Regions from separate parts of the Paenibacillus sp. 2KB_22 genome, predicted to be linked through region 3. Evidence: riboswitches for the same ligand, from Rfam matches in the RefSeq annotation. Region 3 holds a riboswitch; each other region holds the start of a gene.
The links. A riboswitch is a leader RNA that binds a small molecule or an ion and turns the genes downstream of it on or off. The one in region 3 is predicted to bind cyclic di-AMP.
Positions count from the first base shown of each region.

Region 1: another riboswitch for cyclic di-AMP. It lies ahead of AB4111_RS06105 (C40 family peptidase); the one in region 3 lies ahead of AB4111_RS12640 (3D domain-containing protein).
Region 2: another riboswitch for cyclic di-AMP. It lies ahead of AB4111_RS09395 (hypothetical protein); the one in region 3 lies ahead of AB4111_RS12640 (3D domain-containing protein).

Region 1 is NZ_JBFRHG010000001.1:1,432,924-1,443,258, reverse strand. It holds gene AB4111_RS06135 (glycosyltransferase family 4 protein) at 1-1,003, shown strand, start outside; gene AB4111_RS06130 (YkvI family membrane protein) at 1,133-2,188, opposite strand; gene AB4111_RS06125 (xanthine phosphoribosyltransferase) at 2,393-2,974, shown strand; gene AB4111_RS06120 (hypothetical protein) at 3,072-3,401, shown strand; gene AB4111_RS06115 (hypothetical protein) at 3,525-3,743, shown strand; gene AB4111_RS06110 (carboxymuconolactone decarboxylase family protein) at 3,885-4,214, shown strand; gene AB4111_RS06105 (C40 family peptidase) at 4,315-4,779, opposite strand; cyclic di-AMP (ydaO/yuaA leader) riboswitch at 4,785-4,916, opposite strand; gene pelA (pectate lyase) at 5,345-6,298, shown strand; tRNA gene AB4111_RS06095 (tRNA-Leu) at 6,471-6,555, shown strand; gene AB4111_RS06090 (carbohydrate-binding protein) at 6,707-8,401, opposite strand; gene AB4111_RS06085 (divergent polysaccharide deacetylase family protein) at 8,810-9,649, shown strand; gene AB4111_RS06080 (N-acetylmuramoyl-L-alanine amidase family protein) at 9,624-10,335, opposite strand, start outside.
Region 2 is NZ_JBFRHG010000001.1:2,113,298-2,123,632, forward strand. It holds gene AB4111_RS09355 (VOC family protein) at 1-327, opposite strand, end outside; gene AB4111_RS09360 (DUF6612 family protein) at 545-1,408, opposite strand; gene AB4111_RS09365 (thiol-disulfide oxidoreductase DCC family protein) at 1,470-1,892, opposite strand; gene AB4111_RS09370 (hypothetical protein) at 2,073-2,351, opposite strand; gene AB4111_RS09375 (zinc ribbon domain-containing protein) at 2,451-2,696, opposite strand; gene AB4111_RS09380 (organic hydroperoxide resistance protein) at 2,907-3,326, opposite strand; gene AB4111_RS09385 (Nramp family divalent metal transporter) at 3,713-5,008, shown strand; gene AB4111_RS09390 (HAD family hydrolase) at 5,144-5,827, opposite strand; gene AB4111_RS09395 (hypothetical protein) at 5,955-6,353, opposite strand; cyclic di-AMP (ydaO/yuaA leader) riboswitch at 6,469-6,644, opposite strand; gene AB4111_RS09400 (glutathione peroxidase) at 7,015-7,494, shown strand; tRNA gene AB4111_RS09405 (tRNA-Leu) at 7,644-7,726, opposite strand; gene AB4111_RS09410 (urease accessory protein UreF) at 8,148-8,849, shown strand; gene AB4111_RS09415 (XRE family transcriptional regulator) at 9,114-9,323, shown strand; gene AB4111_RS09420 (hypothetical protein) at 9,351-9,986, shown strand; gene urtE (urea ABC transporter ATP-binding subunit UrtE) at 10,015-10,335, opposite strand, start outside.
Region 3 is NZ_JBFRHG010000002.1:380,782-391,116, forward strand. It holds gene mobB (molybdopterin-guanine dinucleotide biosynthesis protein B) at 3-536, opposite strand; gene AB4111_RS12600 (molybdopterin molybdotransferase MoeA) at 544-1,812, opposite strand; gene AB4111_RS12605 (HNH endonuclease) at 2,037-2,327, shown strand; gene AB4111_RS12610 (DUF4247 domain-containing protein) at 2,445-3,191, opposite strand; gene AB4111_RS12615 (DUF4178 domain-containing protein) at 3,204-3,710, opposite strand; gene AB4111_RS12620 (DUF350 domain-containing protein) at 3,734-4,135, opposite strand; gene AB4111_RS12625 (PspA/IM30 family protein) at 4,231-4,902, opposite strand; gene AB4111_RS12630 (hypothetical protein) at 5,021-5,353, opposite strand; gene AB4111_RS12635 (polysaccharide deacetylase family protein) at 5,508-6,302, shown strand; gene AB4111_RS12640 (3D domain-containing protein) at 6,410-7,081, opposite strand; cyclic di-AMP (ydaO/yuaA leader) riboswitch at 7,084-7,280, opposite strand; gene AB4111_RS12645 (amino acid ABC transporter ATP-binding protein) at 7,502-8,224, opposite strand; gene AB4111_RS12650 (ABC transporter substrate-binding protein/permease) at 8,211-9,647, opposite strand; gene AB4111_RS12655 (M20 family metallopeptidase) at 9,857-10,335, shown strand, end outside.

The sequences.
Region 1 (10,335 bases), on a different contig from region 3:
AATTCGCAACAAGGGCAGAGAGGAAGTTCATTTCGAAACGTTTGACTGGACTGAATATCAGGATAGTCCTGTTGTCCAAAAATATATTCAAACCTATCGTGATTATCTATGGTGGACCAAACTGCGTATTCAGAAGCCCTATGATCTGATCCATGCTCACCACCCCATTGCTGGACTTGCGATGAAAACGGTCTTCCCGGATACACCCCTTATTCAGACGATTCACTCCAGTTATGAAAGAGAATTAATTCTTAATGGACGCATTGAAACGGATGGACCGGAGCATCGCTTCCTGCTTGCGATATACGGTGAGCTTGAACACCAGGCAGAGCGCCTCTTGACGGTGTCGGATTCGTTCCGTCGTTATCTGGCTCCCTATGTGAAGGAACCTGATGTCATCGGTGTGATTCCCAATGGATTTGATGAGAAGCGCTTTAAGCCGATTCCTCATGATAATGCGATACCACAGCTGGTCACGGTATGTCGGCTTGTTCCGGCAAAAGGGTTGGATATTCTTTTCAAAGCCTGTGCGGAGCTGAAGGGCCGAGGTCATGATTATGTGTTACATATTATTGGAGACGGACCGATTCGTCCTGATCTGGAAGAGTTGGCGCAGCGATTGGGAATCTATAATGAGACCATTTTCTATGGTTACACACTGCACCCTGAGGAATTCATGCCATTCTTTGATATTTTTGTACTTCCTTCACGGGCAGAGGCATTTGGTTCCGTCTTCGCTGAAGCGGCGCTGAGTTGTCTTGCTCTTGTGGGTACGGATGTAGGTGGTATACCGGAACAGATCGAGAATGGTAGCAATGGGTTGCTTGTACCGGCAGAAGATCCTTCTGCACTGGCTGAAGCGCTTGAAAAGGTGATGCTCGATCCGGCTTATCGTTATGAACTTGCTCGTTCAGCGTGTGAAAAAGCCAAAACACATTACTCGCTCGGCAGATCGGTCAATGAGTTGAAGAAGATGTATTTACAGTTTCCCAGCAAGGCCTAAAAGAGAGAGCAAAAAGTGCGAGCCGCTGTGCTAAACAGCGGCTTTTTTTTCATGCAAAAGGAAGGCGCATGAGTGATGAATTATGGTATGAAGCAAACGGATGCTCATATTCATGAAGTACATCACCGTTTATATATTTTTGCGTCCACGGAAGGCACCCCAGCGGCTTAATACCAATTTGGCTGCCCAGAACAGTGCCAAACTTCCGAAGATAGGATAAAGGATGGATAGTAGAGAACTGAATCCAAACTGACTGAGTGAGTAACACAGCAGCATAATGGTTAATGTAATGAAACGGGGATGAACGCGTATATGTTGTCTGAGTTGCAAGGTCATGCCGTAGATATCGGCAACAAATGTACTGAATATTTCCATGAAAATAAGGGATACATATACAGATTGTACTGCCCATCCAAGTTGAAAGGCAATGCTGCCCATCGGAATTTCGAATTGGATGATGCCGGGCATCTGTGCTGACATGGCAAAATGAGCTGCCATCAGCATGAAACCTACGCCAATTCCACCCAATACTCCGCCCCACTTCAGTACATTCCGACTGCGAATCTGGTTGCCAACGGGCACAAGAACAGCTTGAGCTAACGCCAGATTGAACGAACTATACAACAGTGGAGACAGCCATACTTGAATAGGGTTTGAGTCTGTCGTCAATGTGATGAATCGGGAAGCTCCTGGATGATGGATGGTACTGGTGATCATGAGCAGAGATAACAGCAGCATCATGGGCACGACGATGCTATTCATTTGAAGAATAGCCTGGATTCCCCGACCGAGAAGCAGATATGTCCCTACAAGTGTGACGATTAGACCGGTCTGATAATGCAAACCCAGATGTTCGACAAAGACGGAACCTGCTCCGGCAAGCATGACGCTGTTCACGCCAATGAGAATGAGAAGGGTCACCCAGGTGATCCATTTTCCCGCCTTGGGGCCGAATAAATGTTTGTTCAGGTCCTCATAAGAGCGGGACCCGGTATCGTGAGCGATCAGCATCATTTTGGTACCTAACCAGACAAAGAGTATGGTGGATAAGCCTATGGTGACGGTGGCCCATTTGCCATACTGGGTAAAAAACTGCAAAATTTCCTGCCCTGTAGCGAAGCCGGCTCCGACAACCGTTCCGATGTATGTAAATGCGATCTGCAGCACCCGAAATGCCTGTTTCATGTGTTTCCCCTCTCAGGCCCCTGTATAGTTTGGACATGCGGGTACCATGGTACAAGGTATGCTTGACCCACGAAAGACATGACAATCGATAATGTGCTTTGGCTTGAATTGTGTCTCAAGGACAGCGCCCAGGCAATTTCGCTTGAACTTATAGATAGATATATGATACTTTTACCTCATAGGATAGGCTTGGGAGGTCAATTTATGGAATTATTGAAACAACGAATTTTACAAGAGGGTGTTGTTATCTCGGATCAAGTATTGAAACTGGATGGTTTGTTGAACCACCAGATTGATCCTGCATTAACGATGGAGATGGGACGTGAGTTTGCAGCCCGTTTTCGTGAAAGTGGAGTGACTCGGGTAATCACGGTAGAATCCTCAGGGATTCCGGTTGCGTTTGCCGCAGCCTATGAACTCGGGGTGCCACTTGTATTCGCCCGTCGCAAAAAAACACTTCTAGCTGATCCTGATGCTTACTGTGAGCGCGTACCGTCCTTTACCAAAGGAATTGTAACTGACATTATGGTATCTCGCGAGTTCATTCATGAGAATGACCGTATTTTGTTCATTGATGATATTATTGCCAATGGAGATGCCGCTCGTGGCGTCATCAAAATTATCGAGCGTTCCGGTGCGGAACTCGTTGGATTCGGCGTTGTGGTCGAGAAAAGTTTTCAGGCAGGGGCACGAACGATTCGTGAACAGGGTATTCCGGTGGAAGCCTTGGTACGTATTCGTTCCCTGAACGATGGAACGGTACAATTTGACGATAACGAAATGTGACATTTTAAAGGAATAGGGCCTATTTTTTGAACTATGCCTTTGCATGACCGCGAATTTCATTTATAATGGGGTTATGTTAGGGAGAGGAGGCAACACCATGGGGAACCAACCGGCAACAGAACAATTCTTTAATGATAAGCTGGCGGAATCGAAAGTTCATTTTGAACGTGCCCTGGATTGTAAACATACGGAATTCGATGACCTTTATCCCTATATGATTGAACATCCTCAATTTTTCTGGTACAAACGCTATGTTGCCTGGTCAGAATTACTGACGATTGTAGGCTTGTGCGAAGAGTTGTCCTTCTCTTGGAAAGAACAATTTACACCGCATCAAGTGGAGTACCTTGAAGAACGTGTGATGTCCGCCAAAGTGCTTGATTTTTGGTTCGAGAAGAACGACAGCAAAGAGCACGCGCAGCGGTAACTTTCAGTCGGGACATAATTTCGAATGACATGACAGTCCAATACAGTCACGTGAGACCTAAATGACTTTTCATTTAGGTCTCTTTTTGTAAATAAATAAATTTGGAATATAGGAGCCATGAACATGATTAGTGATACAGAATTGGACGCCCTGCGTCTGTCAGGTGAGAAAGTCAGAGTAGTACGGGACGAACTGGAATCTAACGATGTAACCGGGATTGTAGTTGCCTGGGATGGCGAGCAGGTACTTATCCGTCGTCAGAATCGACGTGTCGTCAAGTTGGATCGCGGATACCGATATCAGTTGTTCAGCGAACCGCGCCAGAGTCCACTTGGTGAGTAACAACGATCATTATGTCAGAAGTATGGGCGTATAAATGTTTGGAATTACCATGATTTCTTGGCATAATTGACTCACTCGGGAGAGAAGATAGGTACAGTGAGAAAGTTCTGTAACTATAGCCGAGAGGGTGTGCTACAAGCCATGACATTGATGAATGATAAAGTTCATGCCTATAAGGATCAGATTGGAGCATTAAGCGATGTGCTGCCAGGTGTGGTGAAGTCGTATCATGAGTTTACAGGAGAATGTTTCCAACCTGGCGTGATTGATGCCAAGACAAAACAGCTAATTGCGCTCGGCATTGGATTGTTTGCCAATAATGAGGTATGTACCTTCTACCATGTAGAAGAAGCCCGTGCCAAGGGCGCTACAGATCAGGAGATCATGGAGACCGTAGCCGTGGCCGGAGCTGTAGGAGGCGGACATGCCCTGTCTCAGGGCGCGATGCGAGTGCAGAAGGCGCTGCATTAATTGTAGATGGAGGTAGTCCAAGGACTGTTCTCATAAAGAGCAAGCCAAACAAAAGAGGAGGTTCCGGGTTAATCCGGAGCCTCCTCTTTCTATATCATACCTACATTTTACCCAACATTTTATCATACATAAACTGTCCAGTTACCCGACGTGCTGTCACGTAGCGGTCATTGAAGTATGGATTCGATAACTTAGTGATGCTTACACCTTTACTGCTCGAAGCGTGAGCGAATTGTCCACCGCCAATATACACACCTGTATGTGAAATGCCTTTGCCTGTTGTATTAAAGAACACCAGATCACCTGTCCGAACATTGCTCTTGGCTACCGGAGTACCTGCTTTGGCTTGCTGTTGCGAAGTACGTGGCAATTCAATGCTGTATTTGTTGAAAATATATCTCATAAACCCGGAACAGTCGAAGCCGGCCAGAGTCGTGCCACCCCACTTGTAAGGTATACCTGTCATGTTGTTCACTACGGAGTTAATACTGCTTGCCTCTGTGCTTGTTGCCCCGGATGTAAATAGTACAGCCGCTCCAAAAATGGAGATAATCAGTTTTTTCAAAATCAATGTTCTCCCTTCGATGCCTACGGAGTTAGCTAAGGGTTCGGTAGAAGGTTCCCTATATTTCCTATGTATAAGAATAATTCACCCAAAATGGTTCCCCCGTTTTCAAATCTGAAACTCGGCAAATGAATAATTAAGTTTTTGTAACTATTTGAAACTATATTGCATAAATGCGTAATTGTCAAACCCTTTTAAACCCCTTCGTAATACCTCAATGTTAGCGGAATTAACGTTTTTCCATGAAAGAAGGGATCAAGTTTGGGTATCATTCATGACAAAAACGTCATTATTGATTCGTTTGAGACGAATTTGGATAAATAAATAGGTTTGTCATGAGTTAAAAGAACTATTCCGTTATGTAGTATTTAAGAGATTATATTCATTAAGTTGCATATATTGACAATAATCGATTTTTTGCATATTATCTGATTATCCAATCCACATATTGGATGAAAATTGATTTTATTGTGTTATATATTCAAATTAAGGAGGTTGAGGACTGGTCTTATAGGTAAGGTAGAATTGTGGATGTTATTACAATGAACATGGGAGAGTGTTACATTTGAAAGCAAAGAAAATAGTTACTTTTGTCCTGGCATGCGCCATGGTGTTCTCAACAGTTGGAATTGCAGTTCTCCCTGTAGGGACGGTATCTGCTGCTGATGCATCGGGTACTACAGCGAGTATTTCAGATATTTTGAAGAACCAACTGTCGGATGGAGGTTGGAGAAAAGATTATAAACAAACAAGTGGAGAGTGGGCGAAGTCCACGATTGACAACAAGGCTACATACTCAGAAATTAGAAGATTGGCGAAGGAATTTAAAAAGACGAATGATCCACGCTACTCCACAGCTGCAATCAAAGGAATCAACTTTTTGATCAATATGCAGTATTCAAACGGAGGGTGGCCACAAGTCTACCAAAGCTCCGGATATCACAAGCATATTACCTACAATGACGATGCAATGATTAATGTAATGATCATGCTCGATGAAGTAGCAACACGCAAAGGTGATTTCTCGTTTATCGACAGTACACTTGCTAATCGCAGTAAAAATTCAGTTGCCAAAGGTGTAGAGGCGATTCTAAATACACAAGTCGTTTCGGGCGGCAAGCTGACAGCATGGGGACAACAACATGATTCTGGTTCTCTTAAACCAGCGAGCGCAAGAATCTACGAAGTACCATCACTGACAGCTGGAGAGAGTGTAACGATTGTTAAATTCCTGAAAACGAGACCTGCTAACGCTAGAATTACCGCATCCATTAAAGGAGCGGAGGATTGGTTTAACAAGGTGAAAATTACGGGTTACAAGTATGAAAGAGCAAATGGAGATAGCAAGATTATTGCTGACTCAAAAGCGGCACCGATTTGGGCACGCTTCTATGAAATAGGAACGGATAGACCCATCTTTATTGGTCGTGACGGGGTAGTTAAATACAAATTAAGTGATATTGATAAAGAAAGAAGAGGCGGTTATGCATGGTATGGCAACTGGCCTTCCAAGCTGTAATTTGAGTATACCTTCGTTTTAATGAACCAAACGTTCAGTAGTTAAAGGTAAAGCCCGAATCGACATGGAAGTCTGGTTCGGGCTTTAATGTTATTATTTTCAGTGTTGACATGATAGGTGCCGCATGATATATTATTTCTTGTCGCCGAGATTAATTACGGAGATACAATATGCGGTCGTGGCGGAATTGGCAGACGCGCACGGTTCAGGTCCGTGTGGGCTAACCCCCCGTGGAGGTTCGAGTCCTCTCGACCGCATCTAATCAAAAGACTCCTTGAGCTAATGCTTATGGAGTCTTTTTTGTTTGCATTTTTTGATTGAAATACTAACGTTAGAACTTGAGAGTCCAAGAGGTTAGGGCTTGGCTGCATGAACAACAAATGGTCTTCCATCAGCCAAACGGAACGTTTATTGCGCTGCGGTAATATTAATGCTGTCAATATTGGGTCCTTCCGTTCCGGTGGTCACAACTTTTAATGTATTGGTCCCCGTGTTCATGGGGACCTGTATTGTTTTTTCAACCCAAGTGGACCAGCTTCCCGTTGCTGGAAAGGGCTCATTGCTGATGACTTTGGTTCCGTTAACAAAAATGTCGAGGTTACGGGTTCCGCTTTCCAGCGCATAACGAAACTTTACATTTTTGGTGCCTGTAATCGTGTTGTTAATAGCGTTCCATTGAATGGCTGAACCAGTCATTGCATTAAAGTTGACATACCCGGAGCCAGTGTAACCAGGATAGATCGTTTCAATGGCAGCTTCCGTAAGTGTCGTTCCGGTCTCTGCTTCATAAGTAGTACCGCTGCCTGTATTTCCGCCGTTATTCCCGCCAGTAATGTTGGCAACAAACGTTGTTACGCTCTGAGCCGGGAGCTGTGCCGTGAAGGCTCCATTGGATACGGTAAGCGAAGCCCCGCTTGCCAGGTTGCGGCTGCTGTCCGTAACCCATGAGGATACAGTGGAGGCATTACCATTCTGCAGAACGAATTTTTGGCTTGTGGCCGAAGTTCCACGGTTAATTGCCACGACAACAACCTTGTTATCACCTTTGTATGCAGAGACGAATGTATTCGTATCCGGGTTCTTAGTTGCATCCACTCTGAGATAGCCAGGACGTACAAATTTGGAGAAATGGGCCATATTATATCCGCGTTTGCTTATGGTACCGTCTTCTTTCATCGGACCATACTGTCTGCGGATGTACCACCACACATAGGCCTGGAAATCACCTTCTACCATGGCATTGTGCATGTGATAGGAAACGTCTAGTGCTTCAGGCCAGCGGTCTGCTGAGTTGTTGTCACTGTTCGGAACATACACCTCAGTCATCCACAGTTCTTTACCGGCTCCTTTTTGCTTAAAGAGAGGGTAGGCAAAATTCGAAATCTGGGTTCCATACGTATGTGCTCCCAGAATGTCCATGTTGGCAAGTGCCTGCGGATCATTCAGGATTGGGTCGGATATGTTCTTTAAGTACTGGAAGGATTCAGGCGCCATGACTTTGGTACCTTGAATGGACCCGGCATTTTCTTTCATGAAACGAAGAATCTCTTGTGGAGTCCACCAGGTCCAGTCATGAGCGTAATCCGGTTCATTTTGTACAGAAATGGCATACAGATCTACGCCGTTATTTTTCATATAGGTTACAAAGTCATTCAGATGTTGCGCATATGCGGCATATTTGTCGTATTTCAGACGTTTGGCATTTGTGTCCCCATTGCGGTTGAATGTTTCAACCATGCTGCTCGGCGGATTCCATGGGGATGCAAATACGATAGCTCCCTTTTCAATAGCCCGTTTGGCTGTGGCAACTTCACGATACCAGTTATTAGAATCTGGATCGACGTAGATTCTGAGAATTGAAAAGCCTAACTGATTCTGGTCATTACCGAAAGCCGTTTCACGTTGAGCGGGAGTCAGATCACCAATCCAGGCAGGGAGGTTAATGCCCCCAAAGCCCTTGATCAGTTGTTTTTCCGAGGACAAATTAATGTTGGCATCACTTGCCGCCGAAACTTGTGTAGGACTTAACATGAGGGGTAGAGCTGTTAAGCAGGCCAATAAAACATTGATCGTTTTTTTGAATTTGAATTTCACTACTTTCATCCTCCTCGATAATGGTAAATGGTTACATAGAGAAACCGCGACCAGGGATAACAATTAAGAAGAATTGATAGTCTGGCATTTATTTTATGTAAACCCTTTCAAAACCCCCTTCCACAAATCATAGGAAAGAAATGAAACACACTAACTTCTTTCATTTGTTGATTCTACTAAATAATTCCTATACTGAAAACCTGACAAATTACAGTATTTATTCTAATTAATCTCTTTTTTCTACGGTTCAATGACAATTCTTGTCTGAATACAAAGGTGAAGAGTGGGATGCTGTAGATGCTCGGCTAAGATAGAGGTCTCCAATGGTGGGATGTTGTTTTAAGGAAGGCTTTGGCTTACATATTACTCCCTTCATTATCAAACAATGAGATCACAGAAACTTACGGGGAGGGAATCATGATGAAGGAAAAGAGAAAGCATTATCGATTCATTGCAGGTTGCATGGCATTGTTGATTATGATTTACGTTGGTGTTATGGCAGGAGGCCCTATAGCGGCAGCTTCAGAGTCCCCATCGAATCACAAACGGTTAGCGATTATCATCGATGACGTCGGTAATAACATGAAGGGAACGGCAGAGATTCTGGCAATGCCAGTTAAACTAACGGTAGCGGTAATGCCTTTTTTGCCAACGACGAAGAAAGATGCGATAGCTGCACATGAAAAGGGGATGGATGTGATTGTGCACATGCCCATGGAACCCAAGAAAGGAAGACCTGAATGGCTGGGCCCGGGTGCAATCACATCCAATCTAACAGATGAAGAAGTCCGCTCACGCGTGGAGAAAGCGATTGATGATGTGCCCCACGCGATTGGCATGAACAATCATATGGGTTCCAAAATTACTTCGGACAAACGCATCATGTCCATTGTGCTCGATGTATGCAAGGAGCGGGGTCTTTTCTTTGTAGACAGCCGTACGAACTTTCGCTCCGTGGTGGGGGAACTGGCCATATCCAAGAATATGCCACCTGTAGGTAATGACATTTTCCTGGATGATCAAAACACCAAGCAACACATTCGCAAGCAAATGGATCTGGCAGTTCAGCGTGCAATCGACAAGGATATCTGTGTTGTCATTGGTCATGTCGGACATAGCGGGATGAACACATCTGCTGTAGTTCGTGAATCCATTTCCCGTCTGCAGGGTCAGGTTGAGTTTGTAGGTATTGGCGATCTTGTGCGCGAAGTGTGGAACTGGCGTGCAGCTCCTACACTACCGACAGATAATAAATAATGCCGTTCGCAATAGATTGGGCGATTCGTTTTTGCTCAGCGGGATCACTCATTCTGGCCCGGTCTTCGGCATTGCTCAAAAATCCGGTTTCGACGATGACGGCGGGTTGCTTCACGTAATTCAATAAATAAAAGGGCTTGCCCCACACGACCCCGTGCTTCGTTCCGAACAATTGGTTCATAGCGTCCTGAATGGATTGGGCCAGCAGATAGCTTCTGCCTTCCTTCTGGTGCAGTACCACCGGGCCGTGTGCAGCCGATCGGGGACTCCAGTTCGCATGGATGCTGACCACGATATCTGTACTTACTTCTTCGCTAAGGCTCTTACGCTGGGCAAGATCTCTGGTATGACGCGAACGGCTGTTCAGCCAGCGATTGTCATCACTAAGTGCATAATCACCAAGTCGATTGATGATAACGGCATAACCTTTGCTGCGAAGCAGGAGATAGACCTTTTGGCTAATGGCGAGGTTGATATCTTTTTCCAGCACACCTTGGGCTGACGTACCACCGTCAATACCGCCATGGCCTACATCGAGCAGGATAACCGGTGCTGCAAAGGCATGATGACTTGAACGATAAGCATCCCCATCGGTCACCGGCAGCATGGATGGACTGTTCTGTGACGGGATGGAATGATCTGAACTTTGGGATACGGCAAAATCAGGATAGGCTGCTTTTCCATAA
Region 2 (10,335 bases), on a different contig from region 3:
AATCTGTGCGAATCCCGCTACACTATTAGGTCTCGCTTCGTACTCAATTCCCTGCTGCTCCAACCAAGCTATAGTCCCTGAATAACTGGTCACCCAGATCGCAAAGTGGCCGTCTGTTGTATCAATCCCAGCCTCGCGTAACGTGTGACCCTCGGGGTGCTGTAACAGATGAAGCTGCTGGCTACCGATGGCATACCATGTACCTGTGGAGCGGAAAGGCGGACGTTCAATCTCCTGCATTCCCAGTAACCCCGAATAGAACTTTTTCGCGATTTCCAGATCACGTACAGCCAGACTAACATGGTGGATGTGTGCATATTCGATCATCTTTGATCTCCCCTCTCTACTTCAATATGACTATACTATAACACCTTGGACCCTGAACATATTCTCCTCTAAAAAGAAAAACACCCCTGTTTGAATCCGGTAAACCTCTCGGTTCACACAGATCTAGTTCAGAGGTGCCTGTAAACGGTACACAATGATGTGCGTTCATCGCTTTAAATGATCTTCAGCATTTCATTTGGCAATTGTGCTAGCCAACTTATTTAGCGCTATCCAATGCTTCTTGTGGTATCTTGATCTCTTCCACTTGATCATGGTTGGAGAACGTACTGTTCATCTTCATGTCCATCGTCATTTTCTGTCCATTCTGTTCCATCTCCATGACCATGGTTACATCCGTACTTGCCGGCAAATACGTTTCTTTGTTGATCATGTATTTCATCTTCATGCTGGTAATATTCATCTGATCAAGCATAGCTTGCATCTGGGCATCCGAGCCGTTTTGCTCCATCACGGCTTTGGCCAGTTCTTTTACATTATCACCGGATACGTCAGCGTTAATCACATAATTGTCGCCTTCTTCGGTTACTTCAGTATCTTCTTCGATCTTTTTGAATTGCTCCAATTCACCTTCTGGATTCATGCTTGCTTTCATCTGCTCAATCAATGCAGCAGTTTGAGCTTCAGGAATCGCAACCCATTGCTCCCCAACTTGGGAGTAGATTTTATCCGAAGTGATATACTGCTTCACATTCTGAGCTTCCTGTCCCGACATTTCCATATTCATTTCTTGATAGATCATCATTGGATCTTTGATAATATCCATCTTGAGCGATGTTTTGACCTGTTGATCCTGGGACTGTTCACCAGCATCCAGTTTCAGATTCTGATCAATGTTTGCTTCAGTTGTGAAGCTTTTCATTTCTTTCGTTGCTGCATTGGTTTTGGTAATCAATTCGTCTAAGGTAGGGATCTTTGTTTCCTGCTCCGCAGGTGTATTGCCCTCGTTGGATGTTTCGTTGTTAGTTGCTGGCGGCGTTGCCGTATTATCTGTGTCGTTACCACATGCTGCCAAGCTCACTGCTAATAATGCCCCGATAAATAATGTAGTCCACTTCTTCAAGTTGTTGTCCTCCCAAAATAGATATGATCTGTAGTCATTACCCAATTATTTCCGTTATTAATCATAAAAATCGATCTTTGATCTCCGGGGTAGGCAACATGCACGCCTCATCCTTGCCAAACCAGCGATAACGGTTGCGAGCAACCCAATTATAGATTGCATTACGAATAAATTTCGGTACAATAATGAACACATATAACAATGGATAAGGAAACTTCAGACCTTTAGCCAATCGTAGTGCGGCCGTTGAACGTGTATAGTATTTTTCATTTTCAATCAAAACAAAAGTATCCATACTGTCTGTCGACAGATTGCCCTTCACTAGCAGTGCCTTGGCTACATCCGATTGGAGCGAAGCAAAATGATATTTCCCTTCCGGGTCACGTTTGATAATCCATTTGGTTAAGCCCTGGCAGAAGTGACAGACGCCATCCACCAGTACGATGGGATGTCCCTGATGCACATCTGTTTGATTTGCTGTCATATTGACTGCCTCCTATTGTTGCGGTTAGAGTAACTTACCCAATCTGAGCCTTCTTGTTCACTAATTCTAAATTTATTTCTTCTAGAGGTAGTTCAAAAAGTCCGCTTTTGAACACGCATTGTTAGGAAATAAAAGAAAAAGAGCGCAGGCACTGTGCCCACGCTCGTATCTGTCCGGCAATTACTCAGCAATTGCCTTTTCCATCCATTGGTCATCGATCATTTGTTGATGCAGGTCACTTGCCCACTGGTCCATACATTTGCAAATGAAATCTTTGCGACATACTGGACAAGGCGTTTTCTGCAGACGGCTGATATTGGTCATCTTCCATTCCGGAGAACGGGTGTAGAATACACGGCATTTTGTACCGTCTACCAAATTCATTTTGAATTCATACAATCCGTCTTCCTTGTTACCATAAGCTAATTCTAAATCTGCAATACGCGGTCTATAAGACATGGATATCACCTGTTTAATTCAAATTTGGTTCATGCAATGACACTACTCAGTACTAAGTTATATTAAAGAAAATTCAGTTCAATGTCAACTCGCGCATGTCTACCCGCCAAACAGAATATCCAGAATCGTCCCTACCTGTCCTTGTTTTTTACCTTTCAAAACATCCGGATCAAATACTTCAACATAGCCGCAGGAAGCACAAGCCACAAACAGGTAGTGGTTATGTTGTATATCGAACATCTTGCTCAGGCCTGCTCCTGACATGGAAACTTCCTTAATGTTACAATCCGTGCCCCTGCATTTTGTACATACAAATCGGCGCTCAATCATCTCTTCAATACTCATCTTCGTTCCCCCTTTATGGAATGTGTAGCATGAAGTGGGAGTGCAATTATGTAAAAAGTACGCGATCTGGCATCTGATCTCCTGCATCCTGTCCTTATATTATAATCAACACAAAACCCTGCCGATTGCCAGCAGGGCTTTGTAGTCGAACATCAGGTATCTGGGATACCCTGCTCTATATGTTCCCCTTTACTTGGCGGGAGTCAAATCTTAGACTACGTTTAAAACAACATCAATGTTGCCACGTGTCGCTTTGGAATATGGACAGAAATCATGTGCCTTGCGGGCCAGATCTTCTGCTTGACTGTGATCCACACCAGGCATACTCACGTCCAAGCGAACAGATAATTGGAAACCGTCATCCGCAGGGTCTTTACCAATGGATACGTTACTTGTAACGACCACATTCTCCAATTTCACACCTGCTTTACGTGCTACATTGGCAAGGGCACTTTCATAACATGCTCCATATCCAGCGGCGAAGAGCTGTTCAGGGTTGGTACCTTCACCACCGGGACCTCCGAGCTCTTTGGGCATTTTCAGATCATGTTTGAGCACGCCATCCGAAGAAGCCACAGAACCTGTACGTCCACCTTTAACTGTTGCTACTGCTGTATATAAAGCTTCCATTAAGAATCTCTCCCTTATCCATATAGTTTTAAATGCCTTCAATTGAATTTAAACTTCTGGCTCAATTTGAAACGCATTTTATATCTTTATCAGCTTTTACATCTTTATTATTTTCATGCATCCTATCTCCATGTCTGTATTTTTTCTGAGGTTGGGTAATATAAAAAAGGGCATTTTCAAATTAGAACATAAATTTTGTGTTAATACATAAAAGTTGCACTAGACAAAAATTATTGAAGGAGTACAATGTAACAATAAACATAAAAATTTAGATATATCTTGAGCGGTTCGTCCCGCATCACTATTCCAAAGAGTCAGGTGATAAACGTATGAGTAAAGAAAATCCATTCAACGCTCCTTCAAGAGAATCATTGTCTACTGCAGGCATGGCCCCTTCACTCGGAGAAGCACATAGTTCCATGAAAATACCGCAGAATGCGGCATGGTGGAAGAAATTCCTCGCTTTTGTAGGGCCAGGTTACCTCGTTGCCGTAGGTTACATGGACCCCGGCAACTGGGCAACAGATATCGCAGGCGGATCGCAGTTCGGGTATACCTTGTTATCCGTCATCCTGCTCTCGAATCTGATGGCCGTTGTGCTTCAATCGTTGGCTGGAAAGCTTGGAATTGTCACTGGACGGGATCTGGCCCAAGCCTGCCGCGAACGCTTCAGCATGCCTGTTGTCGTCATGTTATGGATTCTGTGTGAACTGGCCATTGCAGCTACCGATCTGGCTGAGGTCATAGGTTCTGCCATCGCATTAAAGCTGTTATTTAACATCCCCATGTTATATGGCGTTATTATCACCGCAGTTGATGTACTCCTGATTCTTGTACTGCAAAACAAAGGTTTCCGTGCTTTGGAGACTCTCGTCATTGTGCTAATGGCGACCATTGCCCTCTGCTTCGGTATTGATCTCTTCCTGGCGAAACCCGATATGGGCGGTGTTCTCCATGGTTTTGTACCAAATGTTGAGATTTTGCAAAACCCGGCCATGCTCTATATCGCTATTGGTATTATTGGAGCAACTGTGATGCCGCATAATCTGTATCTGCATTCTTCCATTGTGCAGACCCGTCAGATCGAACAGACCCCACAGGGCAAAAAAGAAGCTATTCGGTACTCGACCATGGATTCTACAATCGCGTTGACACTCGCCTTGTTCATCAATGCGGCCATCCTGATTGTATCAGCTGCTGTATTCCATAGTGCCGGCATGACGCAGGTTGCCGAGATCTCAGATGCCTACCACTTGCTCACACCCCTATTAGGGACTACAATCGCAAGTATCCTGTTCGGTGTGGCGCTGTTAGCATCAGGCCAGAATTCTACCCTTACAGGTACACTCGCTGGGCAGATTGTTATGGAAGGTTTCCTCAACATTCGGATTCCGGCTTGGCTGCGCAGACTGGTCACACGTCTGATCGCTATCATCCCGGCAGTAATTGTCACAGCAATCGCAGGAGAACACGGCACAGAAGAACTGCTCATTTTGAGTCAGGTTGTGCTGTCTCTTCAATTACCTTTTGCAGTAATCCCTCTGGTGATGTTCACGAGTGATAAAAAAAGCATGGGTGCATTCGCCAACAAAATGTGGCTCAAAATCATCTCATGGGTCATTACAGCGATTATCGTTGTGCTGAATGTGTATCTGATCATTCAGACGATCCGGTTATTCTGATCTCGTTCTGATCGACTAAATACTAAAAAGGCTGATCAACTCCGGTATTCAATACCAAGTTGATCAGCCTTTATTGTTGCAGTACAGCAACGTGTTTCTTTTTGCAGTAAAACTCTAGCTCTAACAAACAATCATCTAATCCTGATCCGGCACAAGTAAAGGCAGAAGTTGATCCAATGAATCCACAGTCCAATCCGCGCGTTCATCATCCGATCGGTCTGGCTGGAATCTTCCATAACCCTGCATAATTCGAATCGTATGCATGCCCAGCTTCCGGGCAGGAATGATATCGTTATCAATCCGATCCCCGACCATGACGGCTTCCTCTGGCGCACAACCTGCCTGTTTCAAGGCTACAGCGTATAACTCTGGATCTGGCTTGGACACCCCTTCTTCAGCCGAGCAGGCCAGAACATCAACATACTTCCGCAGTCCGTAACTCTCCAGTCTTTCTTCCGTTCCAGGACTTTGATTGGCAATAATGCCAATGCGATAATACCGCGACAACTGCTGAAGAACGGAATCCGCTGAAGGAAAAGGACGTTCAAGATCTTTTTGAAACTTCAGCTTGTCCTGAATCTGTTTCTGATGTCCCTCGTCTTCAATGAATGTGCGGATCGCCACCCTCATAGGCCATTGCTCATATTTCTGGTAACAGTTCGCGAACAGTTCGCGTACCGCCTCAATCTTTACCGGATACCCCAAAGCACTGGCTTCGCGGACGAACTGTCCGATAATATCATCAACCGGCTCCCATTCGTCCACCAGTGTATCTCCAACATCAAAAAACAACCACTTTAATCCACTCACATCCGGCACGCCAATTCCTCCTTGTAAGCATAAAAAAGAAGACTCACCATCATGCATGAGTCTCCTCAAATTTCCGTTTATCGATACTTTCAATTATAACAGGCACCTTACACCTGAGCAATCACAAGCTATGGCATTAACCATTGAGGAGAAAGCCGACCTCTCCGTTAAGCGAATATACAATCCGGTCTGCACCCATTCCCCGATAGATTCCCTTCGGATGGCTTTGCTCCGTAATGACGCACAGGGATTTCGATGTCCATGATCGACATATCTGTAAATAACGACAGGTCAGGTTCAGGCTATTCTCGAAAATAAACACGTTGCCCACACTGCCCTGCGGCAAAAACCATTTTTGAGCTGCAGCCGTATTCATGCGAATGACATGCTCTACTCCGATTCTACGGAGTCTGCGCTCTTCCCCTGCACTGTTGGTTAGAACGGCAAACGGCATTTTTTTGTACATCAGCAATTTGATAAATTTGCGTCCTGCTTCATTAGGAGCAGTCACTAAGATCATCTCAGTATCCATCATTCGTTCCTCCCTTGGCGTGAAAAGACAACAAAAAAGAAGCGTGGGGGACCAAGGCCTCCCGAACGCTTCTTAAAGAACCCATGGCGAAAACGCCATGAATCAGCGTACGGCTTGTTGCCTCTCCCTTTAACGCTTACGAGGTTAGCTGACGGATTCGGGCGCGAGAGTCGCCCTATTTCCGGCTGTCACCGGAAAATTCACCCCATGAATGCCTACTGTCCAAGACAGCGCATTCTGTTGGTTCCCCCGTTTCCCACTCATGAATGAATGGAAACTCAGCGATTAAAACATCGTTCGTATATCTTAAGTTAAGATCGAGCGATATTATCGTTTGTTTCGTTTTTCAAGTACAATTTAGTTTAAATTGAAATTACGTTATGAATCATACACCCGTGCCATGGCGGTGTAAAGTCCGGACAGATCACCGAATCGACAGATTTTCGCCATTATTCATATATAATAACGCTTACAATATGGTTATACTCTATCTACCTCTTCAAGGCTATCTAATTCTCACTCTGGTGAAAATCACTTCGCAATTCATTCACGCAATCTGCACAACTTGCCTGTTTTGATTCATTTAACACCATATAAGTTTTGCATTAATTAATTGCAACCAATATAATAAGAGGTATCAGATGATATCATGGAGGCGATTGAGATGACAGTCTACGATTACAAAGTGAATACCCTTCGCGGTCAAGAAGTTGAAATGTCCGACTACCGTGATAAAGTGTTACTGATTGTGAATACGGCAAGCTCATGCGGACTTACTCCTCAATTCAAAGGTCTGCAAGAACTGCAAGACAAGTTCCAGGATGCGCCATTTGAAGTCCTTGGTTTTCCAAGCAACCAGTTTGCACAGGAAAAAGGATCTTCCGACGATATCGCCGAGTTCTGTCAGATGAATTATGGCGTAAGCTTCCCGATGTTTGAGAAAATTGATGTGAACGGCTCAAGCGCTCACCCTCTCTTCCAGCACCTTAGCAAAGAAGCACCCGGCCTGCTCGGCTCCAAAGCAATCAAATGGAATTTTACCAAGTTCCTCGTGGATCAGAACGGACAGGTAGTTAAACGTTATGCTCCCAAAACAACACCTGACAAAATTGAAGAAGATATCAAGAACTTGCTGCAAAAATAATACATGGGCCGCCATAGCTGGAAGGGAAGGTACAATCGTCCCCGGTAATGGATGGCCTTTTTTTCTCAAACCTTGATGTCAGACTGTTCAAAAAAGCAAAAAAAGAAGCTTTCCATTAATGGAAAGCTTCTTCTTAATCGTTCATATGATGCGGTCGAGAGGACTCGAACCTCCACGGGCATACGCCCACTACCCCCTCAAGATAGCGTGTCTGCCATTCCACCACGACCGCATGTCGTAAATAATCGGCAACAGAATTGATTATACCGGGTTCAGAACTAAAAGTAAAGTATTTTTTAAACCTTCTTTTTGGGTAGGCATTTTCCTCAAAAAACGCATATTCTCGTCATGTTTATCCATGAACTGCATATCATTAGATTCGATCCCCTCTTTTTTCGGCTAGAGCCGATTTTGTTGATTCATTATATATAGTCCTCCCTGCAACTCACAACTTACATTATACGTAATATAAAATAACACATATAACTGAATTTAGATTTAATACATTAAATCCCACCAATTCTATTGACAAAATGCGGACATTTATGGGATGATAACTATCATATAATTCGGATTTTCAAACATAAAGCAAACAAAAAAGAATATAAATGTCACTTAATATGACATTTAACGAACACAGGAGGCGAATGATTGTGAACCGTGGGAATAAGCTGCTCGATTATGTCAAACTGCTTGATTCCTCTATTCAGGTTGGAGGGTTTACCCATTCCTTCGGCATGGATATCCATATCAGGGAGGGTACCATTCGTAATGCTGAAGATCTCGAATCATTCATGCGTTGTCAGTTGCATCCCAGCATTGTTCGTCTTGAAGGCATGGCCATCAAAGGCATCTATACCGCAGCAGATCACAAGGATACATGGCGGATAGCTCTGATCGACAAACTGGTCCATGTTCAGCGAACTCCTGGAGATCTCAGAGAACAAGCTGCCGCCATGGGAAAACGATTGATCAGACTGGCACGCGCTCTGCACCCCTGGATTGATTTCAGCCAGCTCGAACAGATCTTCGCCAAATACGATTCGGTTGGCTGCCTCTCCACTGTTCACGCCTGGATTAACCACCACCTCGACATCCCGGTTGAGGAAGCGGTCCTTGGTTACCTGCATTCAGCCATGAATGCCTGCATAACCGAAGCCTCCAAAGTCATTCCCCTGAACAACGATACAACCAAAGATCTGATGGTCCGCCTGGCCACGGATCTTGAGAATGAATGGAATACCGTCAGCGCCTCCGCTGCGGATGGACTGGCACAACCAACCTCGATGTCCATGAAATCATTTTTCCCCAGTTTCCATATGCTTGGAGCTGGACTTCATGCCTATAGGGCCTAGTTCTCTTCCTCATCAAACCTCCCCCTTCATTCAGACAAACTAAAAAACACGCGGCAACCTCCTTGCCGTCGTGTTTTTTGTCATTTTATTTGTTTATTTAACGTATTTACGCCATTAAACATCACAAAATACACTTTTTTCCGTCTTTTTTAATTGTTAGATGACGCATTTACGTATATAATGAAATATACAGCTCGCATTTCTATATATTCTACATGAAGAAAGGGCGACTGAATACTACATTCTAACCAGGGGTGAACCCTTTTGAACAAGAACAAGAAAAAACCAGTGACTCCGTTCGGATGGGCCATCAAACGACGGCTAACCGAACTACAAGTGGACCAGAAGACCTTTTGTGAACAGCACGGCATTCCACCCTACCGTCTATCCAATCTCATTCACGGCACACGCAAAGCAACCCGATTCAGGCACATGGTCGCTGATATTTTGGATATTCCAGATGAACCGAGATAAGATTTCTGTCAAAGGAGGGTCCCATCCATGAGACATGTTACATCCGATCTGGAAAGGCTGTCGTTCCAGTCCATACGTCACCAGCTCATCATCGTTGATCACAATTGGATCATCCACAGTTGTAACCGTGCCTGGCAACAGGGACTCGGCCAACCATCACCTAACCCGGATGCGAATATTAATCATAAACACTACCTGCATCTGACGGAAGCCTGGGCAATACGAAGCAAGAACGCAAACATGGCACTTGTCGCACAGAATTTGAAAGAACGCGGAATACCCTTTAATCGAAATCATACATATGACATCTGCGTGTATACTGCATACAACGAAGAGAGGTGGTTTCGCGTGGATCTCACCCCTCTATCTCATACGAATTCAATTCTGGATACCGATCTCGCTTTGATTGCACACATGGATATTACCGAACAGAGGAAGACAGAACACCAATTAAAGAAGGCATTGTCTGAAGTGCGCACATTGCGTGGACTGTTGCCTATTTGCGCCGTCTGCAAACAAATCAAGGACGAAGAGGAACATTGGACCTCCGTTGAGAGTTATCTGGAGAAGCACACCCACGCCGAATTCACCCATGACATCTGCCCGGAATGCATCCGGCGGTTATATCCGAAATACTCGAATATCCTGGACAAGCGTTCCTGAACCTCTCTACTCAACACGCTAAATACAACTACACGGACAGATGGTGTTCAAACTGTGACATATCCAGTTCTTGCGGTGTCCCATGCAGGGTGATGGTTCCTTTGTCCATGATATAGATATAATCTGCGGCACTCTTTACAAAATCAATACTCTGCTCCACCAGCAGAACAGAGAGGTCTCCCTTTGCCTTGAGCTGCAAAATAACCTGCCGAATGTCCTCCACGATAGAAGGCTGGATGCCTTCTGTCGGCTCATCAAGTAGTAACAACCCCGGACGTGAAGCCAACGCCCGGGCGAATGCCAATTGTTGCTGCTGCCCACCACTCAGATCCCCGCCCTGCCGTCCATA
Region 3 (10,335 bases):
ACTCATTCGCTTTGCACCATCTCTAACAACGATTTGGCTATCTCCTGCGTTTCATGAACGGAGTACCAAGCCATATCTCTGCTTACGATGCTCCGCTCCTTAAATTGCTCTGAAGATAACCATGAGATTATACCCACTACCCCTTCAAGCTGATCAACCAAGGTTAGATGCTTCTCTTCTCGAACCATCACGAATTTGGGATAAGAAGCATCCTTGAATCCTTCAATCACAATCCAATCATACCCGGACAGATGACTTAACATATCCTCCAACCTGGTTGCTTTTCGTTCCATAATTGCAGTACGTTTCGCCGACATGACAACCACAGCCGCGGCCCCTGCCTCCCCAAATTGATACGAATCCGTTCCTTGTTGGTCCATCTCAAAATGATCGTGTCCATCATGCTTAATCGCCGCTACCTTAAGTCCCATGGAAGAAAAGTGCCCGATCAACGAGGCTGTCAGGGTTGTCTTGCCCGTGTTTTTGTATCCGACAATCTGTATGATATGTGGCTTGGTATCACTCATTGTAGTCATCTATCAACTACCTCACATGACCTGTGGGCAGTTTGAGAATACGTACCTGCTCACCCGCAGGAATACCTTTTTTCTCAGGAGGAACAACAATCAGGCAATCACTGTCCTTAATGGTAATCATCACACTGGATTCATCTACACGGGCAGCAGCCGGTATCGCGTACACCATTCCGTTGCGGATCTCTGTGCGTCCACGTACGAACCGTGTAAAATTGTTCACTTTCGTGTATTCTTCTTCCAAAATTGCAGTCCATTCTTCCAAATAAGGATGAGCATCCGCCTGCATGGACCGAATAGTTGGATGTACAAAGAGACAAAAACCCACAAAACAAGCCCCCGGATTACCCGAAAGTGCAAAAAGTAATTTATCTTTATATACAGCAGCTGTGGTTACACTTCCTGGTCGCATCGTCACTTTGTTAAACAACATCTCCACATGTTCTTCCAGCACAAGTTCGCCCATAATATCATAATCCCCGACAGATACACCACCTGTGGTCACTACGATATCATTATCTTGAATGGCTTCTTCCAATTTGGCCCTGGCTGTATTCACATCATCCGCAATTGAACCGTACATCACAGGCTCTCCACCTGCTTCAACGACCAGAGAGCGCAGCATGTAACTGTTACTGTTGCGAATCCGACCTGGTTGTAATGGCTCATCCACATCAAGCAACTCCGTGCCTGTTGCGAATATCGCCACCTTTGGACGTTGAAATACAGGAACTTCTGCTATGCCAAAAGTAGCTAACACGGACTGCTCTCCTGCTCTGATGATCGTGCCTGCTTCAAGCAATTGCTGCCCCTCTTGGACTTCCAGTCCGATTGGTGTGATGTTAGCACCCGACAATATGTGCCGTTTCAATGCAATCCACTGTTCTCCGTTCTCTACCTTGCTCTCCGTCATCTCCATCATGACTACCGCATCTGCACCTTCCGGAACCTGTGCACCCGTCATAATGCGAGCCGTCGTACCTGAAACAATGGTGTGGTCCGAGGTGTAGCCGCAAGGAATTTCATCAATTACACGAAACCAAACTTGATGATCACTCGATGCATCTATGGTATCTGTACTTATAATCGCGAATCCATCCATACCCGATCTCCGGAAGAATGGATACGGATGCGGTGCCTGAATGCTCTCTGCAAGTGTACGTCCATGGGCAGACTCAAGGTGAACTTTCTCTATAGAGCCTGAAGTAACTCGTGCTGCTACTTTGGCTTGGGCATCCGGGACCTGTACAGCTGTACGGTTGAACTTGGCAGTGGTCATATCATGTGAATGTGAGTTCAGTTTCAAAAGTTTTCTTACCTCCTAGTGACATATCATCTTTTAAGAAAGTGTAGCCCGAATGCGGTAAGATAACAAGCACATCACTTATTGAATGCTGTGACAAAATCTTATTTTCATACAGGTGTAACATTCCTTGACCTTATAATTAACATGAAAGGACTCTTGTCTGCCCATAATATAATTTACAAAGGGAGGTAATCATCATGAGTGACCAATGTGAACTATGCGGAAGAGAACCTGTGGACACGACCGTTCATCATCTGACACCCAAAGAAATGGGAGGAACCTTTCTGCCTACGGCCAACTTGTGCATCCCTTGTCACAAACAGATCCATTCGTTATATACCAATCGCGATATTGTAACGCTTGGTCTTACGGACCTGCAGTCCTTAAAACAGGATGAACGAATGGTTCCATTTATCCGCTGGATTCGCAAACAACCTGCTTCAACCATTCCCCGTGTACGTAAATCCAACCATGTTCGCAAATCGTAAACCAAAAAGAACAGCTCCAAGGTAAATGTGCCGGCAGAGATGAATCCGCCTTACCTTTTCACTGTTCTTATGAATTGGACTATTTGATGGTTGGCAACCACGCTTAGCATTAGATTATTATCTACGCCTCATAATGCGGCCGCCGCCCACCCTGGTTTTCGGTTTTTTGTAGGATTTTTTTGGTGAATCAAACAATCCGCCCAGACCACCACTGCTTTTGTTGCGATCAATGGTTCCCTTGCTTTGATCCTTGTTGCGGTTGAATAATCCTCCGCCAGATCCCACGCTTGAATCTTTATCGCTTCCGCGCCTTGTAATCGTACCTTTCCGATCGACAGTAATAGGTGGAGCAAGCTTCTTGTCATTACTTGTTGGCGTACGGTAAGATCCTGCACTCGGTTTATACGTATCTTTATTGGTATATCCCCGATAGTTACCATAACCTCGCCCGCCAAAAGAATCAAAAAGATTACCAATTAATGTAGCGGTCAGGTAGCCTTGTAGAAAAGATGAATCGTAGTTCTGCCGAACATATTCTTTGGAGTCCACCTCAACCAAGGTATCCTCCGGCTTGTTCGGGTCTTGTTGCAGGTGATAATACTCGTCCTGATACACGAGGAACATACGCTCTGTGTTCTCTGCCGAGATCTGATCCGGTTGCCTTTGGTCAGACAATTCCTGAGCCACTTCGGGAACGGTGCGGTCCGAAGCCCGGTACACATAAGACGTTGAGTTACCACTACCGTTAACCGATTCAAGCGGATATGTGTCCTGAACAGAAGGTGCTCCGCACGCGGACAACAGAGACATCACAAGGCTGAGGACCAGCATTAATTTTAATCCATGTGCCAAGCGTTTTTTCATTGGGAACCTCTCCTAGCTCGAACGAATCACTTTGATATCCGCAGGAAGAATGGACTCACCCTCATACAGTGTAAATCTTCTGTCTTGCCACTCCACGCGAAGAAGCATATTATCATCGGACTGATACTGCCATACCAATTGTTCTCCAGCCTGGCCATACGGCGTTCTGCCTGCCGTAGATACCATTCCTCCATACTCTTCCTCCAGATGATATGCGCGTCCATCCAGATCCAGCAATGTAGGCACTTCATCAGGCGCATCAAGCCTGCCATCAATGGGTGTATATAGGGCGTAACGTGTGAGTTCCCGCTCTTCGATATGCAAATATCGAAATGCGGTACCATCCTGAAGCGTGAGCACAACTGCATTTCGAGCGCGATTTTGTACCCGACCAACGACTTCATAAGTGACGAGAGAAACCTCACAGATATCACCAGGTGCAAGCTGAAGCATCGTTTTCTCTGCCTGCGGTGGTTCAGGTTTCGTTAGTATTCCTTTAATTCGTTTCCATACACTCATGAGAATTACTCCTGTTCCTTATCTTATAAACAAGCTGCAATAATCAGTGCGCCCACGATATGTAAAGCGCCAGAGAACAACCCGTATCCTGTTTTCCCTTGCTGAATTCCCGTATCCAGATCAAGATTGGCCCATCTGCGAATCATAAAGTGAACGACACTCTCCAGAATCAACAAAATGATAAAGGATACCACAGAGACCAACAACGCTTCTCCTAGATGACCAGCCGTAGAAATAGACGTAGCAAGTACATAGCCTTGTGCAAATAATTTCATCACCATACGAGTGGTAACTGCCATGTTGCCAGCCTTAACTTCAGCAAAATCCTTATATTTAGTGAACAGTGAATCAACATACATCAAGACAAACAGCAAAACCGAACCAGATACTGTCCAGACCAGCATCGCCAAAATGTTCAAATCCATTTACACAGCCCCCACATCTCAACATGAACCGCATTTAAAAGCGAAGGAGAAACGCTCTTCTCCTCCGCCGGTTAACCCTGCTGACAACCAAGGTATTAGTTTTTATTATCGTACTGTTTCATCAATGCTGCGAGTTCGTCTTCAACAGCCTGATCTTTACCCAACTTCTCGAACTCCTCATCAAGCGATTTGCCTTTGGAAGACATCTCGTTGCTTGCTTCTGCCTGTGCTTCCATCTGCATCATTTTCTCTTCCATGCGCTTCATACCAGCACTTGCAGTATCGGAGCCAAACCCATTCAACGCTTTGTTGATTTCTGTTTGTGCTTTTGCTGCATTGTAGCGGGCTACCAGTGTTTCACGTTTGTTCTTCATTTGAGTCAGTTGCTTACGCATCTCGTCCAGCTTGCCACGCAGGTTATCGGCAGAAGCCTTGTTTTGATCATAGCTGGTTTTGTACTCAACCATCTTCTCTTCAGCCGCTTTTTTCTCTTCCAAAGCCCTGCGGGCCAGATCCAAGTTTTGAGCACGTGCCGCCGTATGCGCCTGCTCTTCACGTTTCTTCACCAGAGCTTCCTGCTCTTCGAATAGCTGCTTGAATTTCTTCTCAATGGCGATCTGTTGAGCTACTGCTTTCTCCGCATCTTCCAGATCCTCTTGCATGTCACGGATATATTGGTCCGTCATTTTGATTGGGTCTTCCGCCTTGTCAATAATGGCGTTGATGTTAGACATGGTTAAATCACGCAAACGTTTGAAAATGGACATTATGTTATTCCTCCTAGTCGATATTACATCGTATATAAACATACATACGTAACAATCTACAACTCGTTTCAATTTTAGCAAATAAAATAAAATCAAAACAAGCGATTGTTTAGGAAGATCACATTTCCTTATTGAGATGATCCTCCATTAGCCTCTCTGCAGTCTGCACGATTTCGTCGATCTGCATCCGTGTAATGGAATCAAAATGGATTCCCATAATTACCGTAACGGTCATTCCCAATTGTTGGGCAGCCTTTCGGGCAAGCCGCTCACACAGTTCTTGTTCCTTATGTCCCGGAATATGGACCGTCGTGCCGCTGACTCGCTCATCTTCCACATAGAACGTGGCTACAGCGCCAATATGAGCCTTTCCTCCGGTAACGAGAAAAACCTTATCCTCTCCTGCTTCAATCACCTGTAAACGAATGGATTTCAGATCATATGTACTCATAGTTATTCCACCAATCCTTTTCTATATGTTATATATGGAGGAATTATGGCTGTCATGAATTAAATCAGCAATGAAACTTCTCACACTGCGCATATTTTTTCAAACCCCCGGGCATACCAAAGAGAACGTCATTTTGGAAAAGGAGGCTGTTATTGTGCCCGTACGCCTCATTATGCTGATGGTTATCGTTATTTTTCTCGGAGGATATCAAGCTCCACCAGTTTCATCACGGGATGCTTCAGAACCGCCAAGTGAATCGGTATCCAGTTCTGATTCCGTGGAAGAAGAACAACTGACACTGGGACAGTTACGTCAAAAATATGCCGATACGTTCAAAACCAATGGTCCTTCAACGAAACAGGTTGCGCTGACATTTGATGATGTGCCCGATCCACGGTTTACTCCACAAGTGTTGGATTTGCTGAAAAAGTATAAAGTCAGAGCTACATTTTTCATCGTTGGTAGTCGTGCTGAGAAGCACCCCGATTTGGTAAAAAGGATTGTTAAGGAAGGGCACATTGTTGGCAATCACAGCTACAATCATCCAGAGTTCAGTAAGCTGTCGATGAATGCCTTCCGCAAACAAATTTTACATACCGGGGATATCATTCGCCATATAGCGGGATATACGCCCAAGATGATCCGACCTCCGTATGGAGACATTAATGAAGAACAGCTGAAATGGGCTGCCAGACAACATTATAGTATTGTGAACTGGAACGTTGACTCCCTGGACTGGAAAGGTCTTCCCAAGGAAAAGGTGAAAGATAACATTTTATCTGCCGTAAAACCTGGCTCCATCGTTCTGCAACATGCAGGAGGCGGTGTAGGATCCAATCTGAATGGCACGATTGAGGCTTTGCCTGAAATTATTGAGGAACTGCGTAACCGGGGGTATGAACTGGTTACCTTGGACGAAATGCTGGGATTACCGAAGGCCAAAGAATAGAATAACCGTCTCAGGAAATTATGAACATATTAAAAGGGTGCTGTTCAATCGCAAGTTAGCGACTGGCAGACACCCTGTTTGAATTCATTTTAGATGTAATTTACGCTCTACTTCAGAATGTACAACTCGATGTCCTGAAAACCAAATGTGCTTACCGACTGCTTGCTACCAGGGATGAAGATATCAATTCTGTGACCCTTGATTGCACTGCCCACGTCACGTGCTGTGGCTACAAAAGCCTGTTTTGGCAATCCTGGATGGCTGTGACCCGTTACCAGTACTTTGGTTCCAAGTGGAATCACACTTGGATCAACTGCAATCGTACCCAGTTCAAGGTCATTCCCGAAATAATCGACCGCACCCCATCCTCCATTTTCAGACGGATCTGCAGAGTATGCCGTTGCTTTCACGTTCACAGCTTTACTGTAATCGAATGTTTTCCCCCAGGCTTGAACCACTTTGTTATCTGTGTTAACATCCAAGCTTGCTGCGGTAACCGTTTTGGCTTGGGTCTTGCTCTCCGTCGCCGCGGCAGCTACATTGTTTGCCTTACCGGGAATCGTAATTTTCAAACCACCATAAATGTTGTAAGGCGAAATGTCGTTGTTTGCTTTAACTAACGTGTTAATTGCTACTCCGTATTGTTTCGATAAGGTGTAGAAGGTATCCCCCTCTTTGGCCACATGAACTGAATCGGCGTGAGCCGGAACGGCTTGAATGAGCATTGCTGTTGTCATTAATGCTACTGCTGTTTTGGCTATACGTTTCTTGTTAATCATGGTCTTCCTCCCTCATTGTGCCTGCGAAGTTAGTTGTCGGATTCGGATGAGGAGCCCACCCTATAGGTTCATCATTACATTTGAAACGATATGTACCCCTAATTCACCCCAAGCAGTGTGCTGTAGATCTTCCCCCTGCACAATCTGCATCGTTACATCCCCCGCACTCCCTGTCCGGAAGTTTCGGCAGAGTTCAATATATCACAATTTTGTAACCTGAACTTGTAGTAATTCTTACCAAATGGTTTTAACATGTGTAAGCACGTGTAAGAATACTGTATGCTCTAAAAGTGTCTGGCGAGATATTCCCTATATATTTGGTAACAGAATAGTTACTTTTTTGAATTCCATATATAATTATTTTCAAACAAAAAATAGCGTCACCGACTCGAGGTCAGTAACGCTATTTAATCACTTCATTTAGAGTACTTTCGCAAGAAAATCACGTGTACGTGAATTTTTCGGTGCTCCAAACACCTCATCAGGTGTTCCCTCTTCCACAATAACCCCGCCATCCATGAACAGGATTCGATCTCCCACTTCACGTGCAAAACCCATCTCATGTGTTACGATGACCATAGTCATACCGCCTTCTGCAAGACGTTTCATGACATCCAGTACCTCACCGACCATCTCGGGGTCCAATGCCGACGTAGGCTCGTCAAACAGCATGACATGAGGCTGCATGGCCAATGCTCTAGCAATGGCGATCCGCTGCTTCTGTCCACCGGACAGCTGATTCGGGAATGTATCTTTTTTATCATACAAACCCACGGTGTTAAGCAGATCAGCAGCAATTTTTTCCGCTTCCAGAGTGGATTGTTTCTTCACTTTAATCGGAGCGATCGTGATGTTTTGCTCTACCGTTTTGTGTGGGAACAGGTTGAAATGCTGAAACACCATACCCATTTTCTCCCGAGTTGCGTTAATGTTGTGCTTGGGGTCCGTGATTGACACGCCTTCAAAATCAATCTCTCCCGAGGTAGGCTGTTCCAGCAGGTTCAAACAACGTAAGAATGTACTTTTACCTGAACCGGAAGGACCGATGACCACTACAACCTCACCTTTGCCAATCGTCACGTTGATACCTTTAAGCACATCGTTATTTCCATAAGATTTGTGTAATTGTCTAACGTCTATCACTTGCACTCAACTTCCTTTCCAGTCGTCCCAGCAGCTTGGACAAAATGAACGTCATTACAAAGTAGATGGCTGCTGCAATCAAAAATGGACTCAAGCCTTGGTACGTAATGTTTTTGACCACACTTGCCTGATACATAATATCCACCATACCGATAACCGAGATAATGGAGGATTCTTTGATGATAGTTATGAATTCATTACCGATCGCTGGTAATACAGCTTTGAAGGCTTGTGGCAATATGATATATCTCATCGCGGCGCCTCTTCCCATCCCTAATGAACGCGCTGCCTCCAACTGACCACGATCCACACCTTGGATACCTGCACGGAAAATCTCAGCCAGATAGGCACCACTATTGATTGAAAGTGTAATGATACCTGCCTGAAGTGCCGTGAAGTTAATGCCAAAGCTCAGGGAAAAACCATAGTAAATAATCATCAATTGTACCAGCATCGGTGTGCCACGGATCACTTCAACGTAAGCTGTACCGATCCAGCGCAAGATTGCAGCGTCATGCAAACGGAACAAACAGATGATCAATCCAATAATTACCCCGAAGATAACCCCAAGTGCAGACAACAGAAGTGTATATCCTACACCTGTAGCATAGAAACTTTTGTACTGCCAGAATACTTGGAAAATATTTTGTGATTTGTTTGCTTTATCCGCCATCAAGAGGCTGGCGTCCGTCACCATCTGATTGATTTTATCTTCACTTTTCAATCGCTCAAGTGTTCCATTTACTGCAGCTAGCAGCTCGGTATTTCCTTTACGAATCCCAATTGCAGCTTCTGCTTGCTCTTCGTCCGGGACAGCAGCAGCAAGTCCAATGATATCGTCCAGATAACCTGCAGCAACGGTGTCTTCAACGATTGCCGCGTCAATGCGTTTGGTTTGCAGTTGAAGCACGATATCGGAGATTTTATCAAGCGCAGTAAGCTTCGCTCCTGGAATACTCTGTCCAATCGTTTCCTGAATGGAGCCTTTCTGCACGCCAATCTTTGCATTTTCAAGTTCTGCCATGGTCGGATAATTGTCTTTATCCACATTGCGAACCATAATCACTTGTTTTGATTTATAATAGGTGTCGGAAAAATCAATACTTTTCTTCCGTTCATCGGTCGGCGTCATACCTGAAACGACCAGATCGACACGCCCGCTCTGCAATGCAGGCAGAAGACCGTCGAACCCCATATCTTCAATCACAAGCTCAGCGCCAAGATCTTTAGCAATCTCTTTGGCGATCTCAATATCGAAACCAACGATTTCATCTTTGCCATTAATCACTTTATGGAATTCATATGGTGCAAAATCGGCACTTGTACCGAGCACCAGCTTTTTACTGCTTGAATTATCTGTAGTTCCACTTGCAAGTGCCACAGGAACGGCAGTCGTCAGCAGAACGACAAAGGTCAACAGCATCATGGTGTAACGACTTATCAATTTCAACCTTTTCTCTCCCCTTACAATACATTGTATGCTTCTCATGTTGATGACTGAGTCATTATAAAGTACAATGCATGATTATGCAATGCATTTTGACAATACAAATCTTGACTTGTTTCTGAAAAAATAAAGCAAACATGATATAATCAATAAATTATTTTCAATAATGCATAAGGAGTTCACTAATGACATCTAACAAATCACAAATTCTGACGGTTATTGATCAATATGCTTCCCGTTTTAAAGCCATTTCATCATATATCGGTGCGAACCCGGAACTGGGAAATGAAGAGTATCTCGCTTCTGCCCGTTTGAAAGAAGAACTGCTCTATCACGGTTTCACTGTAGAGGCTCCAATCCTCGGACTGGAGACAGCCTTTATCGGAACGTATACAGCTGCCAGACCTGGCCCTACCATTGCATTATTGTGCGAATATGACGCCCTGCCGGAGATCGGTCACGCTTGTGGTCACCATCTGATCTGCATGATGAGTCTTGGGGCTGCTGTTGGGCTGAAATCCATTCTGGATGAAGTAGGTGGAACAATTAAAGTGTTTGGCACACCCGCTGAAGAGACTCGTGGTGCCAAAGTTCCAATGGCGGAAGCAGGCTTGTTCGATGACTGCGATGTTGCCCTTATGGCGCATCCATACTATGCCTACGA